2 regions of the Brucella sp. GW823-FHT04E01 genome follow, and region 2 is predicted to be linked to the other one. Evidence: riboswitches for the same ligand, from Rfam matches in the RefSeq annotation. Region 2 holds a riboswitch; the other holds the start of a gene.

Region 1 (3,206 bases), on a different contig from region 2:
TCTTGTAGAAATCTGTACCGAAAGAAAGCACTACAGCATCAAATATCGTTGCGTCCTGCCATGGCTGGCCGCCATGAGCGATCGGGGTGATGCCCTGTTCCTTGAACTTATCGAGGAGAGCGATCAGTTCATCCCAGTTGGTAGGCTCCTTGCCGCCAGCCTTGTCGAGCGCTGCCTTGTTGATCCACATCCAGTTGGTGGAGTGAACATTGACAGGAGCAGCGATCCAGTGGCCGTCATACTTGGCAAACTCCTGCAGAGGAGCCGGAATGACCTTTTCCCAACCTTCCTTGTTTGCGATCTCATCAAGATTACCAAGAGCACCCTGCTCTGCCCAATCGCGGATGTCGAAGCCGAGCATCTGCACTGCCGTCGGAGCATTGCCAGCTGTGACGCGCGCGCGCAGTACTGTCATGGCTTCCGTACCACCGCCACCGGCAACCGGCATATCGGTCCAGCTAATGCCCTTCTTTTCGAGATCCTTCTTGAGAACGTCGAGCGCGGCGGCTTCACCGCCAGCAGTCCACCAATGCAGAACTTCAACGTTCTGCTTGTCCTGCGCACTGGCAACAGGGGCCATTCCGGCGAGCAAAGCACAGGCGGCTGTACCCATCGCGGCGAGCTTCAAAAGTTTATGCATGTCTACCTCCCGTAGAAACAAACGAAACTAAAACTATCGGATATCTGGCTAAGCCTTTGCTTCAGCGCAGTAATCCGTCTCGTCATTCCCATCCGCGCCTCTTCGGCACAGACCCGAAACCAGCTGCACCACACAACCAGTTTCTCCTACTCACTGCCGCAATACGATGCGAAAGCTTCCGCTTTCACCTGTGCCCGGCCATCCCTCACGACGCTTTTCCTGAAATCCTCCATCCCACTCATACGCCGCTTAAGCCCAATTGACAACGTTGTCTTTTAAGGATGCTAAATATCCACAAGACAAGATGTGAACATAGGATAGGCCCAAACCCTGCCAGGGTGTCAATATCTTCCGATAGATAAAACGCGTAAAATTCAATCGATTAAAACTTCAGGTAGAGCCGGCGCCCTGAAAAACGCTTAGAAATTAAAGCATTACCACCTCAAGGGCAGCGTTTTACATGGCGCCTCCCATCAAACCAGCACTCTAAAATCCCCCTCATCGACCTGAAATGCCGGCAGTATAAAATTTCCCTTATTTTACTGGACAAGCCCGCGACGAAACCCTAATTTCACGCCGCTCGCACAATGGTGTGCGGGCTTGTTCTCGGGGCGGGGTGAAACTCCCCACCGGCGGTATGAAGCAAAAGTTTCGAGCCCGCGAGCGCCTGAAAGATGCCGATTCGGCTTCCGTTCAGGGTCAGCAGATCCGGTGAGATGCCGGAGCCGACGGTTAAAGTCCGGATGGAAGAGAGCGAATGAGCGTTAGGATTGCGCCCTTGGGCACAATCAATGCGTTCTTTTGTGCGCCCTGATTCTAGTTTCGTGTGGAACCTATGAACCAGAGCTATCCGAACAAGACTTCCTTCAAGATCGCATTCATTCAGGCCCGTTGGCACGCCGATATTGTCGACGAAGCTCGCAAGAGCTTTATCGCGGAACTGTCCGCAAAGGCTGGCACAAATATAGAAGTCGAAATCTTCGACGTTCCAGGTGCCTATGAAATTCCTCTCCACGCCAAGACTCTGGCCAAAACCGGCCAGTATGCTGCCATTGTCGGCGCTGCGTTCGTCGTGGATGGCGGCATCTATCGACATGATTTCGTGGCAACTGCTGTCATCAACGGCATGATGCAAGTCGGCCTAGAGACCGAAGTTCCGGTGCTCAGCGTTGTTCTGACACCGCATCATTTCCATGAAAGCAAGGAACATCATGAATTTTTCCATGCCCACTTCAAGGTGAAGGGCGTGGAAGCAGCCAATGCGGTGTTGCAGGTCGTTAGCGAACGCAGCCGTATTGCCGCCCTTGCATAATGATGCTTCGACCGGCCTTTGCGAAAAGGCCGGTCATTCTCCTGCGATACGCTCTCCATGGGCATAAACGTCGAATTCAACACCTCGCACCAGTGCAACAAGCGTTAGGTTGGCATCTTCCGCCGTTCGAATGGCAAGAGCTGTCGGCGCAGAGATTGCGGCCAGAACTGGCGCACCGAACATAACTGCTTTCTGCACCATTTCGACCGAAACACGGCTGGTAATCGCGACGATCCCATTTCCCGGTGCAGTACCAATACGCGAGACAGCTCCGACGAGCTTATCCAATGCGTTGTGACGCCCCACGTCCTCACGTACAGCAATAAGCCCCTCGCCTGGCACATAGAACCCCGCCGCATGAACTGCATGGGTCTCAGCATTCAGTTGCTGCTCTTTCGTGAGAGACACGACAGCCATTGAAATATCGTTGGAAGAGAATTTCCTATCACCTTGTTCCAAAGCCTCAAGCGACCGCAACGCATGGTCGATTGAATCTATACCACAGAGACCACACCCAACGGGACCAGCCATAAACCTGCGTCGCGCGGCAAGCCTCTGCTCGGGGCGTTCGGACAGTCTGATCTGTAGGTCTATACCCTTTTCAAAGGCTACGACATCAACCGCTTCTATCTCGGAAATATGGTCAACGATATTCTCGGTGAGCGTGAAACCGATCGCGAAGTCCTCAAGATTATCCGGTGTAGCCATCATTACGGCTTGGGTTGAACCGTTATAGCTGACCGCCACGGGCACTTCTTCCGGGACCATTCGGGTGCTTTCATGAAAGCTCGACACACGATGCGCGATACGTACAGCGCTCTGGCTAACCTTGTGGATCGTCACCTTAATCGCTCCCCTGTCATCGCATCCGTTCTCCCAGCAGTTTCATGTGGCATGAAAACAACTTTAATGTAAGTTGCCACCGGACAAGCCGTCGCGATTTGAGCGGCAAGTGAGGAAAATATGGATATTCGCCAGGTAGACGACAATTATTCAGTCTCGGGCCAGATCGAGCCCGACGACGTACGCGATATTGCAGCGGAGGGATTTCGCACAATCATTTGCAATCGGCCAGACGGCGAAGGCGGCCCTGAACAACCCGAGTTCAGCGAAATTGCACGTGTCGCCGAAAAAGCCGGGCTTGCAACTTACTACATCCCGGTTGTAGGCGGACAATTGACGCAAGAAGATGTGGATGCGATGGCAGCAGCGCTGGATGAAGCTGAGGGCCCCATTCTTGGTTACTGCCGATCG
Region 2 (3,206 bases):
AGTGGTGAAATAGAAGAAACGGTCGCCATCACGGATATCCGCATGCAGGCGGTGTTCCTTCAAATGCTGCAACAGCACACCGCCCGCGCGATGCACGATGCATTTCGGAATGCCCGTCGTGCCGGACGAAAACAGGATACAAAGCGGATGATCGAAGGGGAGCCGCGTGAACTCGACGTCTTTGGCCTTGAACGGTTCCAGAGCCGCATCAAGCGCAATGCCCTTTTCAGCGCGGTCAGCAACGGCTTCCGCTTCGCCGAGATAGGTGACAATGACCGCACGTTTCAGCCCCGGCAGCTTTGCCGTCACTTCTGCTATCTTGTCGGCAACGTCAATGCGCTTGCCATTATACCAGTAGCCATCGCAGGCGAAGAAAAGCTTCGGTTCGATCTGGCCAAAACGGTCGAGTACGCCCTGCACGCCAAAATCCGGTGAGCATGAAGACCAGACCGCACCGATGGACGAAGCGGCCAACATCAGGGCCACCGCCTCCGGCATATTGGGCATCATGCCCGCCACACGGTCGCCCGGCTGAACCCCCTCCGCCAGCATGAATTGCTGCAGTTTCGAGACCAGCGCGTGAAGATCGTCCCATGTCAGGCGGCGCTCGATCTTGTCCTCACCGCGAAAGACGATGGCTTCCTCGCCACCCTCATGGCGCAACAGGTTTTCGGCAAAGTTGAGCCGTGCCTCGGGGAAGAATTTTGCGTCACGCATATGGCCTTTATCGACAAGGGCTGGTTTGCCACGCTCGCCGATAACCTCGCAGAAATCCCACACAAGCTGCCAGAATCCGGCGCGATCCTCGACCGACCAGCGATGCAGCGCGGTATAATCCGGCAGGCTCAAGCCCGTGCGCTGTTCTGCGCGAATACGGAATTGCTCCAGATTGCTGGCGGCGATGCGCCCCGCATCCGGTTGCCATAGCGGATGGTCATGCGAAAACTGCGTGGGGACTGCGTTGGTGCTCATCATTCCTCCCAGAACCATGTGGAATTAGACCCTCTCCCGATCAACTCCGACACGAGTTTCTAAAAGAGAGTTTCCGATACGTCCATGCTTTTCCCGTGACTTGGCTATCAAAGGCTCATCCCTTGTGTTGCCCTGCACTCAATTGTGATTGCCGGACAGGCAGGCAGAACCTAGCCTGCACCTTGCTTTATGGGAAAGCGTAACATAACTACAGCCCGCGTCGGAGTTCATCCTGATGTCCTTCGGTGCAAACGAAATATCCAGTTCTCAGGGCGGGGCGAAACTCCCCACCGGCGGTAACGGACCAAGTGTCCGAAGCCCGCGAGCGCCTGACACGTCTGCCGTGTCAGGGTCAGCAGATTCGGTGCAATTCCGAAGCCGACGGTCATAGTCCGGATGAGAGAGAACGAGGTTGGAATCATGCTCGGCTGGACGGCTTGCCGTCTTCGTCCTGCAGTCTTTCTTCCCGTACCCTGAGGTAACAGGCTTGCCAGAGCAAGTTCCGCCTGAAGCGGAACGCTCTGTCCATTTGTTTTGCCGCATTTATGCGACGTCAAATGTTTCCATTTGGCTGCAAAATGCTCCGAAGGAAGAAACCGTTGAGCCAACTTGCCTCTTCGCCAACTTTGAAACCGACCATACGCGGAGCAGCGCTGATGGTCGCAGCCTGTTCGGCCTATGCCGCCGTCAATGTCGCCACCCAATGGGCGGGAACGCGTACCGGTATTCCCTCCGTCATCATCGCCTTCTGGCAATATGTGATCGCGCTGGTACTGACCTTGCCCCTGCTCATTCGCGACGGCACGAGAGCCTTGCGTACCAAGCATTTCGGTCTTCACGTCATTCGCGTCGCGCTGGCTGCCGCTGGCGTACAGGTCTGGATTTATGCGCTGACCCATGTGCCGATCTGGCAGGTGGTCGCGTTGTCCATGACGTCGCCATTCTTCGTCATCCTGTGCGCACGGCTCTTTCTGCAGGAAAAGGTCACGCCGGCACGGCTGCTGACCACATTCACCGGCTTTATTGGCGCGCTGATCATCATCGCACCCTGGTCGGATTCCTATACGGTCTATTCGCTCCTGCCGATTCTGGCCGCAGCGTTGTGGGCGGGCTATTCGGTGATGACCAAATATCTGACCCGTTTCGAAAAGCCCGCCAGCATTTCGGCCTATATGCTGGTACTGCTCACGCCCATCAACGCGGCACTCTGGCTGGCATCCGGCTTAAGCATGTCCGCAATCACCGCGCCGGGCGTCGAAATCTGGTCCATATTGATCGTCATCGGCGCATTCACAGCTCTCGCCCAATATTTCCAGACGGCAGCTTATTCGATAGCGGATGCGGTCTATCTGCAACCGTTCGATGACCTGAGACTGCCGATCAACGTGATCTTCGGCTGGATCGTGTTTGCAGCAGCGCCAAGCATCAACTTCTGGCCGGGAGCGGCCCTGATCATCGGCGCATCGCTCTATCTGATGCGGCAGGACAGCGGTACGTCGCGCACCGCCTGATCGATCCGGTGAGGATGCCTGCCTATCGGGAGACAGGCAGGCCGTTTTGCGTAGAACCAGAAAACCCGCTTGAGCCTTCCGATCTGCTGACCCATGCGTCAATTCTTTTCACCAGCCAGCGGTAAACGGGATTTTCGAACAGGTGGTAAGAGGCAATGGCAGTCAACACGCTTGCAAGAACACCTGCAGCGATGAGCAGGACCGCGCCTGCCGTCGCCTCGCCCCATCGTTCCGGAGCAGCTTTGAAGAAAACCATTCCGACCGCAGGATGGAGAATGAAGATGCCGAAGCTGTAACGGGAAAGCCTTGTGAATCCGCGCCATTGCAGCGGTGTATAAATGCCCCGAGTGGATGCGGCATAAAGCACATAGACACCCGCATAGAGGAAGGCCAGCCGCCAGGGGCCTTCAAGCGTGTGCGGTTCGTCCGGCCCGTTTGCCGGGTGATAGAACAGAAAGACAATCAGGCAAGTGGCAAGCAATGCCTTGATTGCCGGTGCCGGCATCGGTGGATGTTCCCGGCGAGCAAGCCACATTCCAAAGACAAAGGAAGGCAGGGCTCGCAAGACCCCGGCATCGGACAATTGAATGCGTGTGAGTGACAATACGCCAAGCTGTTGCGCCAGATAATCACCGCCCACGGCTGCAGCCATCACACCGACGAGAACCCAGCTCCCGAAACGACGGCACAACATATCGAACAGCGGAAAAGCGAGATACATGG

The links. A riboswitch is a leader RNA that binds a small molecule or an ion and turns the genes downstream of it on or off. The one in region 2 is predicted to bind FMN.
Positions count from the first base shown of each region.
Region 1: linked by a shared signal. The riboswitch ahead of AC1RHM_RS12470 (6,7-dimethyl-8-ribityllumazine synthase) and the one ahead of AC1RHM_RS17920 (DMT family transporter) in region 2 are both predicted to bind FMN.

Region 1 is NZ_JBXAIK010000003.1:430,097-433,302, reverse strand. It holds gene AC1RHM_RS12475 (ABC transporter substrate-binding protein) at 1-640, opposite strand, end outside; FMN riboswitch at 1,239-1,399, shown strand; gene AC1RHM_RS12470 (6,7-dimethyl-8-ribityllumazine synthase) at 1,476-1,952, shown strand; gene fdhD (formate dehydrogenase accessory sulfurtransferase FdhD) at 1,986-2,795, opposite strand; gene AC1RHM_RS12460 (protein tyrosine phosphatase family protein) at 2,916-3,206, shown strand, end outside.
Region 2 is NZ_JBXAIK010000004.1:594,326-597,531, forward strand. It holds gene AC1RHM_RS17915 (acetoacetate--CoA ligase) at 1-972, opposite strand, end outside; FMN riboswitch at 1,232-1,384, shown strand; gene AC1RHM_RS17920 (DMT family transporter) at 1,572-2,483, shown strand; gene AC1RHM_RS17925 (acyltransferase family protein) at 2,506-3,206, opposite strand, start outside.